Regions from separate parts of the Arthrobacter sp. MP_M4 genome, predicted to be linked through region 1. Evidence: riboswitches for the same ligand, from Rfam matches in the RefSeq annotation. Region 1 holds a riboswitch; the other holds the start of a gene.

Region 1 (5,710 bases):
CCCGTCCTCGTCGGCGGCAATCAGGCCGCTTTCGCTGCGCAGCACGGCCTTCGCCCCGACGGGGATCAGCCCGCCGGTGACAATCGGGCTGGCCTGGTGGGGAGCCAACCGCTGGCCGGGTTCTGCGAGGATCCAGGGTCCGCTGCCGTTGACCGACCATCCATCCATGGCGGAGGAAGCGTAATGCGGCATGTCGACGAGCGCTTCCACGTCGGCGGCGAGGACGCGCCCCAAAGCGGCGCGGAGGACGACGGGCGCGGCGGGAATGGGCGTGGCGCAGTCGAAGGCGAGCTGCCAGGCTTCGAGCCAGGTGTGCGCGAGGTGCCGGTGCGCTGTGGGTTCGGTGTCACCTGGCACCGCCGACGGACCGCTTGCCGGCCGGGCAGCCGCACCGCTGATTGGAGGTGCAGCTGTCATGCTCCCGGGGCTTCGGTGGCTGCGTAGTCCTTGGCAAGCCGGCGGGCCACGGCCATGGCGGCCTGCATCGAGACGGCATCGCTCGCCTGGCCGGAGCCGGAGGCAAGGCCGGCGGCGAAGCCGGCGATGAAAGTCGTCAGAGGGGCAGCCGGGCGCACTATCGAGTGCGCTGCCACTCCTGCCAGGGAAAGGACCTCATTGACGTCGACTTCGACGTTGTCCAGTTCCAGGGCCTGAAGCAAAGCGCGGCACCAGTCTTCCAATGTTTCATCCTGGCTTTTCACCGTTTGCCTCCAAGGTCGAGTTCAGCTGGGGAGTCCCGGGCCGGGCGCCTGGAACGGAACGGCCGATGCCGCCGCGGCCCTGCCTTCCGGGCGGGCCGCACACCCCTAAGGCGGCGGCATCGTCCCATGTATCCACATCATCGGTGGACCCGTCCGGAACGTTGACGTCGCGCACGTCCAGCCTAGCAAGAAGGCCGAATATGGAGGCGTTCTCCAGCGCGCCGCGTTGCCGGGCACCGGCCACCGCCCGTTGTAGCGCAGCCGTGCTATATAGCCCTGCCAACGGCTGTCGGCGTCCGTCCGCCGACACCGCCACCAGCCCGTCCCCGCCAGCCGCCTCCGCGGCCGCGGCCAGCAGCGATTGGACGGCGGACTCCGCCCGGGGCATGTCGACGGCGAGGACAAGGGTGTAGGGGTCCGCCCCGCTCTCCCGGGGACCCTGGCCATGATGGCGTTCCAGGGCGTCGAGCCCGGCGGCGACGGCCGCGGCGGGACCTGCGAAGGGTGGATCTTCGCGGCAGCTCAGCACACCGACCGGCAGCATGCCGGGGTCTGGCCCGACCACGGCAATGGCCAGGGCACCGCGCGCCGTCCGCAACGCCAGCTCCAGGAGGGTGGCGCCGCCGTGGGTCAGCCCGGATTTGGGAACGCCTCCCAGCCGGGATGACCGGCCCCCGGAGAGAATGACAGCATCGAATTCCACCGGTCCAGCCTAGCGCGGTCTCGGCCTGGCGGCCCGGACCGCGGAGGTACGCGCCGGAGTCAGGCGGCGGATTCCGGCAGTAGGAACGGGTCCCATGCGGGCGTCGGCTTCTCCAGCTCCTTGATCTGCCAGGTGGTGCCCCTGGGGGGCGCGGGGCAGAAGCTGAGCTTCCACCCCATTTCCGCCGGAGTGTGGTCGCCCTTGGCGTTGTTGCACCGCAGGCACGCAGCGACGAGGTTTTCCCACGAGTCCGCCCCACCCCGTGATTTGGGCTGGACGTGGTCGATGGTGTGGGCGGCTTTGCCGCAGTACGCGCAGCGGTGACCGTCCCGGCGCAGCACTCCCCGGCGGCTCACCGCCGTCGTGGTGTTGTACCGGGGCCTGATGTAGCGATGAAGGAGGATCACTGAAGGCCGACCCAGGACGTCCTGCGGCCCGACGACGGGATCCTCCCCTTCCGCGACAACACTGGCCTTACCCGTCAGCACAAGGACCAGTGCCCGGCGGAAGGTTACAACCGCCAGCGGTTCATATCCAGCATTCAGCACAAGAGTGCGCATCCGCATACCTCTTCACGGCCGCACCCGCCAGGGGCACGAGGGCCGGCTGCCCTCTGCATGGTCGGGCTATGGATCGACTAAATAAGAGTAAACACGGACATGGCAATTCGCCGAATTTTTTTCCCGTCAGCGACCCGCTCGAAGGCTGGATTGTTCAAGGCAACGCAAAAGACCCCCGCCACAATGGCAAGGGTCCTGTGCGTTGCTTCAGCGCGACTTAGCCGCCGACGCGGATGAACACCGGGCCGGAGCCGACGTTGACGCTCTGCAGGGAGGTGGTTCCACCGTTCCAGCCGCCGTGAACTGCCCGGCCATTACCGACGTAGACAGCGATGTGGGCCATGCCGGAGCCACCGTTCTGGTAGTAGGCGAGGTCGCCCGGCTGTGCCTCCGCAGCGCTTACCGTGCGGCCGAGGGACAGGTAACCTGCCGGCCAGCCGTGGTAGTTGATACCCGCAGCGGCCAGCGCGTTCGTGGCAAGTGCGGTGCAATCCTGGCCAACGCCGAGCTGGGCGTAGGCAGCGGCTGCGATTGTGGCGCCCTTGCCGCTGGCGGCGGCCGGTGCGCGGGTGGCGGCCGGTGCCGCTGCCGTGGCAGCTGCTGCGGTGCGGGTAGCGGCGGGGGCAGCTTTGGCCGCGGGGGCAGCCTTGGCGGCGGGGGCGGCTGCGACGGGGGCAACCGTGGCAGCGGGGGCGGCTGCGACGGGGGCAACCGTGGCAGCGGGGACTTCCTGGACCTTCACGACGGGCTTCGGTGCCTCGACGACCGGAGCCGGCGAGGTGGTGACCGCCGGCTTCTCGTAGGAGATCGCGATGGTGGAAGCAGCGGAAATGGTCGCCGGGGCGGCCGACTGAACGTCGAGAGTGGAAGCCGACGTGGACTCGCGCTGGACATTGGTCTCAGCAGCGTTGGCTGCGATACCGCTGGTCAGGACAAGGCCCGACGCTGCGGCGATAACTGCGGCCTGGCGGCCCATGCCACCGGCGTTGCCGCCGACGGTCTTGGCAATAACGGCCAGCGAGTTGGTCTTGGTGACCTCGGCGCGGTGCCGTGCGTTTGCACGAATAGTCATTAAGTTCTCTCTTTCGTGATCCTGGGTCTGCGCTTTTTGGGCGCAGGCTGAGGACGCTCCGGCATCTTGGGGGTACGCCGGATCGCCCCGAAATGGGTTACTTAGCGAAGGGTGTACTGCGAAGACGCGCCAAAAGCGGGAACTGCTTGCAGGTGCATAGCCTGCGGGCCGGACTCAGCAGAGATTGAGTCGGCAGTGCGGAGTCCGGTTCGGGCGCCGGCAAGGGCGGCACAAACGTTGGATTCCAGCGGGCTCGTAGGAGCCGCGCAAGCGCGATAAAGCGCAGCATTGTGGCGTGAAGACACGAAAGTAGCCTCTCCCAATGCCTGCGAGGTGAGCTGTCGGATTCGGATGGGAGTCACCCGGCCGCTCGGCTTCCGTAGGAAGCTTTACGACTTAACCCCAAGGTCTTCTTGCGAAGACCAAAATTGGTTCCCCCGCCCCTGCCAGACGATGTCATGCGAACGGACCTTGAGCGGTGGCAGAGCTAGGCAATCCACTCAAGAGCGCCAACTTCGGAAAAGTTGGCGTAGGTCAAACGGTACAGCAGTGCGGACCGAATGTCACATTCGGGTCACGGCGTGTTCCCAGAATTTGAGAGCACCCCATCAGATTTCTACAGCCATCCGGTCGGGTCAACGACTTCGCCGTTGACCATGACTTCGAAGTGGAGGTGGCAACCGGTGGAGGCACCGGTGGTGCCGCTCAGCGCCAGGACATCGCCGCGGGCGAGTGTCTGGCCCACCTTGACGCTGGCGGAGGACAGGTGGTTGTACGTGGTCTCCAGGCCATTACCGTGATCGACCACCACCCGGTTTCCGCCACCGTAGGGATGCCAGCCCGTGAAGGTCACGGTGCCGCTTGCCGCGGCGTGGACGGCCGTGCCACATTGGGCCGCGTAGTCCTGGCCGCGGTGGAACTCGCCGGAGCCGCCGGTGATCGGGCTGACGCGGTAGCCGAACGGCGACGCGGTTTTCAAATCGTCCAAGGGCGCGCCGAGCACGCCTGTTGACGCTGCGCGGGTGATGGAGCCGACCGACTGGGCGCTCAGCAGTTGCTTGAGCTTCCCGTCCGGATCGCTCTGGGTGGTGACAGCGCTGCGGTTGAAGTCGATCTTTGCGTCTGCGGCCGTGATGGCGGGCTGGACCGCGGCGGGGACGGCATCGGACACGGTGCCGGTGTCTATGGCCATCACGGGTGCGGCCGCCGGGGCCATCACCGTGAGTATTAATCCCGTGGCGGCCAGCGCAATCCCGGCCTTCTGGCCGACGCCGCTGGCGGCGGCCAAGTCCGTTACCTGGCGGAACGCGCTGCGGCGGACCCGGCGATCGTCTCGGTGCGTTTCACGCGGGTGGTCGGCGGGGGCAGCAAGGGCCGGGCGCGGCTCCGGAGCGGCGCCGGTCGCGCGGCGGCGGCCCCTTGCGGTTTGGGTGGTCAAAGACGAATCCTCTCTGGAGAGCCTGCGGAGTTAGCTGTCGGATTCGGGTCAGAGAGATCAAAGACCCGGTCCGCCGTAGCAAGCACGCAGACACAGAGGGCTCCAGCGGAGTCCTCTGGTTACACGTGATTGCCGCTGACGGACTTCACCCCGAGGCCGCTGAACAGCCAAAAAGTGGTTCCCCCGCCCCTGCCAGAAAGTGATACTGCAACTGGTCCGCTGGCAGAGCTCGGCGTCGGATCAGATAACGGTTTGGTATCGGTGCTTGTTTTCAACTATAGGCGATGAAGCTGTCCAGAGATAAATCCGTTATCCATCTTGTGCGCCACCTTTGGGCGTCCGCGAGCTTGAGGGCGGCGGTTATGACCCGACGGTAACGAAAACGTGGGCGGCGACCTCGGGAGGAAGTTCCAGCGCACCTTCGATGTCCGGCACGCGCACGGAAATGTACTCACCGACGCGCTCCAATGAGATCAGTGCCCCCGGCCGGATGCCGCCCTCATCGAGTTGAACCAGCAGTTCCGGTTCAACTTGGATGGGTTCCGCCAGCCGGTTGACTCTGACCACCGAACCGGGTCCGTAGCCGGCCATGGCGTCGAGCAGGTTCACCACGCCGTCGGAATAGGGTGAAGAGGGCAGGCCGCCAAGCTCCGCGAGGCCCGGAATCGGATTGCCGTAAGGCGAGACTGTGGGGTGGTCGAGTAGCTCAAAGATCCGCCGCTCCACCCGTTCGCTCATCACGTGTTCCCAGCGGCAGGCCTCCTCATGGACGTAGGCCCAGTCGAGCCCAATGACGTCTGCGAGGAGCCGTTCGGCCAACCGGTGCTTGCGCATGACACCGATGGCTCGCCTCCGGCCGGTTTCGGTCAGTTCAAGGTGCCGGTCACCGGAGACAACCACCAACCCGTCGCGCTCCATCCGGCCGACGGTCTGGGACACGGTGGGACCGGAGTGGCGCAGCCGTTCGGCAATGCGGGCACGAAGAGCAACGATGTTCTCTTCTTCGAGTTCCAGAATGGTCCGGAGATACATCTCGGTTGTGTCGATCAGATCCGTCATTCAGCTCCGCTCCTCAAGCGCCGTCCCTGCGTGCTTTCCACCGTACCGCGTGCTGCTGGCGCCCTGGCGGGGTCCGCCGTACGTTCGCAGGCCAGCTTAGTCTAATTTGAATTACTCCGGATAATCTCAATGACCGGACTGTGACGGGCCGCTTTGCTTGCCCCGCGGGCCAGTCAG
Region 2 (5,710 bases), on a different contig from region 1:
TCAGGCTTGTGGATGTTGCCGTGGCGCCCAAAGATCCGGCCTTCTGCGCATCTTTGGCTACGGCCTGATGCGACTCCGTGTAGTCCAGGTCCGCTTCGAACTGAGTCATGTCCGGAACGCCGGCGTCTTCTGCGGTCTGCAGCAGGCCCTCCCGCCGGACATCGGCATGGCCGCCTTCGGTGGCTACGGCGAAAACCGCCTCATTGAACTTTCAGAACTTGCACGTGGTGTCTGGCCTGGTTTTTCAGGGCCGTGTACCCGCGGTGCCCGGCCACGGGCGTGGCCAGGCACCCCGGTCTTCAACTGCTAGGCGTTCACCCTGTAGTAGGCGGGGCCGGAGCCGACGTTCACGTCAAAGATGACGGTCTGGTTGCCGTTCCATCCGCTGTGCATTGCTTGTCCGTTGCCGAGGTAGATCGCGTTATGTGAGAATCCCATTCCGCCGTCGGCATAGTAGATAAAGTCGCCGGGTTCAGGCGTCGATACGGGAGTGGCGTAGGCCATCAAAGACTCGGGGGATTCATCGCCGACACCTTGAATTCCTGCCGCTCGCAGAGCCACTTCTCCCAGAACCGTGCAGTCCTGGGTGGCGCCGGTCTGGGCGAGAGCTGAGTTGAGGACCGTCTGGTTGATCGGAGACGGTGCCTTCTGGCCGCCGTCGGAGCTCGCCGGCACCACCGCCGAAGGCTGGTACGTTTCACCGGCGGATGCTGCAGGGGCGATCGGTGCCGGAACAGCTGCCGATTCCACGCCCGGGGTGCCTGCTGCCCCGGAAAGCGTTATGACATCTCCCGGATAGATGATGGAAGACATTTGAAGTCCGTTCAGCGACAGGATCGCGTCCAGGGAGACTCCGTTCAGCGCCCCAATCCGGCTGAGGGTCTCCCCGGCGTTGACGGTGTGGACGGACGCACCCCGGGCGGCCGCCTGGCCAGGAATGACTGCCGAGGAGGAGACAGCCCCCGGTGCAGTTCCACTCTGCGGGTCGGATGCGGTGGCTCCTGCCTGGGCAGGGGCGGCCATGCTCAGCACGAGCCCGGATCCCACGGCGACCAGGACGGCCTGGCGGCCGACCCTGCCCCTGTGGGTGGAGACGCTTCGAGAAATGGTGGACAGTCTGCTGCCGGTGGTGGCTCTGTGGCGGCCGTGGGTATTGTTGTTTGACATTGCTTAACCTCTCCCGATACCTGCGAGGTGAGCTGTCGGATGCGGATGGGAGTCACCCGGCCACCGGACGTTAGTGCCGGCGGCTTAACCCCAAGGATTCATTGAGAATCCATATTTGGTTCCCCCGCCCCTGCCGGAGCTATGTGGTGTAGGGACCTCGGCGGGCGGCAGGGTTAGGTAACAAGCCGAGTGTGCCGCGCCCAGTGGGCGGCACCGCCCTAATCTACACGCAAAATCACAAATGTATAAACATTTAGACTGTATCGTTGCGTCTAGGGGGCCGAAGGGATTTCTATCCGGTATTCGACGTTTCGCGGGGGACCCCTACCGCATAGGTGCCGGGCTGGTCGGTGGGGAACAAGGCGGTCCCGTCGGGGGGCATGGCCACGGGAAGGACATAATCGCCCGAGGTTGAGCTGGCGCCGGAATCGAGTTGGACCCTGGCGCCTGTGCCGTTGACATCCGCGTAGGCCATTCCCGGCCGCTGCGAAATCAGAAACACTGTGTGGGTGGAGTCATCCACGGTGGCCATGCCTGTTGGTGTTCCGTCGACTTTGCCCAGTGGCGGGCCGGTGGTGGGATCGGGAATGACATTAACGGCTGTCCCGGCAGGGTCGGTTCATTCCAGAATGATCACGCACCCGGTTGACGGTCCGTGAGCGCCCTCGTACCGGGCCTTCGTCCCGGACCCGGCAAGGGAAAGCGCGTTGGGAGTGTTGGCGAAGATCAGTCCGTTGCCGGGAGAGGGGCCCGGGACCTCTGTCGGTCCCCATAGGAGGTCCCCGTCCGCGGTCGAGAACGCCGTGGCAACAGTGATGCTGATCCGGTCTTTCGTGTCCTTCCTGGCGTCGGAATCGAGGAGGACAAGTGCCGCTTCCCCGCCGAACTGTGTGGGCGTGGAGTACCGCACGGGACGATGATGGCGCCGAAGGACACGTCTTTCGGCGCTTTCTTCATGGGCCGGGTCATTCTCTTGATTCCCTTGCCCGGCGGGAGGATCGTGGGCCCCGCGGCACGACGTCGTAACGAAGAAGCGCGTTCTCCGTACGCGTCGGTTGTCCATATTGGGAGGCACGATGGTGGCAGGGGCAGTTTTCCGGGTTGTAGTGGGGGTCGACGGGTCAGGCTCGTCGCTGGCAGCTCTTGAATGGGCCGTTGAAGAGGCCATCGGCAACGGTGGTTCGCGGAAGGGCGGCCGTGAGCTGCCAGCTCAGTCGCTGGACCATCCGCAGTTCTTGAACCTTTTAAGTAATTCCTCATTCCGGTATCGATGGCGTGCCGTTGATCCTGCGCTCATGCCGGGGGGCGTGGCTGGAAGTGGAGCGTTTCCAGATAGTTCTCGTCGTACCTCTCTTCCCTGGGTTCATCGTTGGGGTAACCACCGGGAAGTGCGCCCCGGTTCAGACCGGCCAGGAGTATATGCTCCAGCCCCGGCATGGTGGTCATCGTCGTTCTCTGCACAGTTCCGGTGGACAGGGCAGGCATTTTGGTGTTGGCCATATCATCGATTCCAGCCACGCCTGGTGCGACCAGGAGGAAGCCCGCGGCCGCTGCCAGGGCAGGAACCATTGCATTTCTCCATGCGCTCATGCCCTGATCCTTCGCTCCGCACATGGGAACAGGACATCCAAGGCCTGTGGAGAGGCTGTGAAAGCCAGCCCGCAGGGACGCTCCGGCACACCAGCCTCGGGAGAGATTCAACGCCACCATAATGCGCGGTGTTCGCGGTGACGTGCGCGGATATTGAGAGGGTGACGGGGTTTGTCATGAAAGCGCGGATTCTGGCAGTCCCCGGTGCCGTCCTCCATCGTCCCAACGCGGGATCATTTGGCGTATCTCCGGTGCGGTGGGATGGGCGCCAAATGATCCGCGTTGGTGCGGATCAGGCGAACAGGACGTCACCGACGAATCCGCCGTCACGGCACCCCGGCGGGATGGCGAACACAGCCGAGCCGACCGGCGTCGTCCATTGATTGAGCATGTCCATTTGATCGAGCCGGCGCTGGATCGGCGTGAACTGCTTGTCGACGTCGGCCTGGTAGGACACGAATATCAGTCCCGAGTCGGAGACCCCTCCGGCGCCTGGAGCGGCATCGTAGTTGTAGGCCCGGCGAAAGATCCGCTGGGAACCGTCCGCAGGCCGGGCCCGGCGCAGGTGCGAGACTTCCGAGATCACCGGGAACCCGAGCTTGGACACGGCCGCGAAGTCCGGCTCGTCGTGCTCGTGCGTCCCGGTCAGGGGCGCGCCGTTGGACAGCCGGCGGCCTACGGATTCCTCCCGGCCGATGCGGTCCGCTTCGTCCCACTTGTCCAGGTTCATCGCGATCCGGCGGACAACCACCGACGTGCCGTTCTTAATCCACGAGGGAATGTCTCCGCCGCCCCAGACCACCTGCTCGTAGTCCGTGCTGTCCGGGGCCGGGTTTGCGGTCCCGTCCACCTGGCCGAAGAGGTTCCGCATGGTGGTCCCGGATTTTTCGCTGCCATAGGAACGCCGGAAGCCGGCCTGAACCCAGCGGACGGTCGCGAAGCTCCGGCTGTCCTTCAGCAGCATCCGTTGGGCATGCGCCACGGTCAACGGATCATCCGCGCAGACCTGGAGCAGCAGATCACCGTCGGAGAACCCGGGCTGCAGCCGGTCGATGCTGAAGGCCGGCAGCGGTTTCAGCCACTCCGGTGCCTGTGCGGGGTCCACTGCGGCCACCAGGCCGGGGCCGACGCCGAACGTGACCGTCAGCCGGGCCGGCACCCGGGCAAGGTCACCCTCGGTGTCAGCCAGTGCCGGTCTTCCCGCGCAGAGGTCCGCGGCATCGTCACTGAGCAGCCGCAAGAGCGACCTGACGTCCGCTCGCGTCGTTCCGGGCCGCAAATCCAGGGCGACAAAAACACCGTGGGCCTGCGCCGCCGTCGTAATACCCGCCTGGCGGTCGCCGTGAAACGGAATCACGCCGCTGCCGTGGACGCTCTCCGCGGAGTCAACCGGTGCAGTAGTCGCCGCCCGCTGAACGCCCGCCCCGGCGAGCTGGGCGCCGGCCGCGGTCAGCGCCCCGAGCCCAGCGGCGGCGCCGCCGAAGAGCAGTCCGCGCCGTGGGAGCTTCCTCGGGACGCCCGGCCCGTCACTGCCCGCGAAGGAGCCTGCGGGCTGCTTATACCCGGCCATTACTTTGAGGTCGGCGACGGTGCGGAAGGGGTTGCGCTGCCGGCGGCGCCGGACGGCTGGCCATGCGACCTGCCGGCGCCCCCTTCATCGACATAATTCTCGTTGGCGCCGCTGAAGTCCTTCGCCACCGTGGTGAATTCGAAACTGCCGCCGCCCGCCAGCTCCAACGTGAACGTGACGTCGGAACCGGCCACGATGGGCGCGGTTAGCCCCATCAGCATCAGGTGGCTGGCGCCCGGCTCCAGTATCAGTTCGCCGCCGGCCGGGATGACAAAGCCGCCCTCTTTGGACCGCATCTGCATGGCGCCGTCGGGTCCCGCGACGGTTTCGTGCAGTTCGACCATCCGGGCCGCGGGGGTCGAGGCGCCGGTCACGGTGATGTCCGCGTCGGAGGTGTTTTTGATGACCCCGAAACCGCCGGTCATGCCGGAAGCGGCGGCTTTGACCCATGGCTGGTTGACCGCCAGCGCGGCGGAGGCACTGGCCGGGGTGGCGACGGCAGCAGACGCGGACGGTACCGGGGTTGCGGCTGAGGGCGAACAGCCGCTGAGGGCCAGGGACGCGGCGGCGAGAACGGAAAGGGCGGGGTACATGAGCTTCTTGGACATGATGGTGCTCCTGAATCGTGGCGGGCGGCCGCGGAGGGCCGGTCCGGAAAGTGTTATTCGCGGGGGGACTGTGTGTTGCGCTTGATGCGCCGGAGGCCTGCAATGACCAGATAGATGCCGAGACCTGCGGCGGCCGTGATTCCGGCCGCCGGCAGCCAGCCGGGCACACCGGCGCCGTCCCCGGTGCCGGCTGCCGCGTTTGGTTCAGCAGTGGCCGTGGGGTTGGCGGAGGCTGCGGGCGCAGCGGCGGCAGGATTGCCGACGTGGAACCGGTAGCCGCCACTGATCGGGTGACCGTCTGCGGAGACCACCCGCCAGCTGACCTGGTAGCCGCCGTCGGGAAGTTCCGGAAGCGCCTGGGTCAGCGTTTCCCGGCTGAGTACCGCGGCGCCGCTGACCCAGTTCTTGGCGTTGTCATCGACGACACGGACCTCGTGCCCGAGCGTGAGCAGGGGCGAACTGAAGGTCAGGGTGATGCTGGCAGCTGTCTTGTCCAGACGCTCATCGGGCGCCGGACTGGACGAAATCAGCTGGTCGTGGGCAAAGGCCGCCGGTGCTGCCGGAAGGCTGGCGCCTACGCAGAGCAAGAGGGCGGCGAGCAAGGTTGCTCCCAAACCAGGATTCCGCCATGTTTTCAAGGGTCTTCTTGTCATGACCGCTTCCCGCCCCGCCGCTGTCTTGACAGCCTGGCGGGGCTTTTCGGGTGGAAAGGCGACGGGCGCCTAGGACTCGAGCGGAAGCAGGGGAGGCCCGCGATAGCGCGTCACCAGCAGGG

What was found. Region 1 has a riboswitch for cyclic di-AMP ahead of RCH15_RS11600 (NlpC/P60 family protein). Riboswitches for the same ligand answer to the same signal wherever they lie in the genome.
Region 2: another riboswitch for cyclic di-AMP. It lies ahead of RCH15_RS18100 (C40 family peptidase); the one in region 1 lies ahead of RCH15_RS11600 (NlpC/P60 family protein).

The regions. Positions count from the first base shown of each region.
Region 1 covers NZ_JAXCHX010000014.1:20,212-25,921, reverse strand. The annotation lists gene RCH15_RS11620 (molybdopterin molybdotransferase MoeA) at 1-417, opposite strand, end outside; gene RCH15_RS11615 (DUF6457 domain-containing protein) at 414-701, opposite strand; gene mobA (molybdenum cofactor guanylyltransferase) at 685-1,404, opposite strand; gene RCH15_RS11605 (HNH endonuclease) at 1,464-1,964, opposite strand; gene RCH15_RS11600 (NlpC/P60 family protein) at 2,182-3,036, opposite strand; cyclic di-AMP (ydaO/yuaA leader) riboswitch at 3,346-3,505, opposite strand; gene RCH15_RS11595 (M23 family metallopeptidase) at 3,653-4,474, opposite strand; cyclic di-AMP (ydaO/yuaA leader) riboswitch at 4,479-4,694, opposite strand; gene RCH15_RS11590 (metal-dependent transcriptional regulator) at 4,835-5,533, opposite strand.
Region 2 covers NZ_JAXCHX010000039.1:915-6,624, forward strand. The annotation lists gene RCH15_RS18095 (hypothetical protein) at 1-109, opposite strand, end outside; gene RCH15_RS18100 (C40 family peptidase) at 307-1,167, opposite strand; cyclic di-AMP (ydaO/yuaA leader) riboswitch at 1,171-1,323, opposite strand; gene RCH15_RS18105 (hypothetical protein) at 1,460-1,699, opposite strand; gene RCH15_RS18110 (hypothetical protein) at 1,787-2,077, opposite strand; gene RCH15_RS18115 (hypothetical protein) at 2,461-2,757, opposite strand; gene RCH15_RS18120 (Dyp-type peroxidase) at 3,050-4,327, opposite strand; gene RCH15_RS18125 (copper chaperone PCu(A)C) at 4,327-4,935, opposite strand; gene RCH15_RS18130 (copper resistance CopC family protein) at 4,989-5,549, opposite strand; gene RCH15_RS18135 (hypothetical protein) at 5,658-5,710, opposite strand, start outside.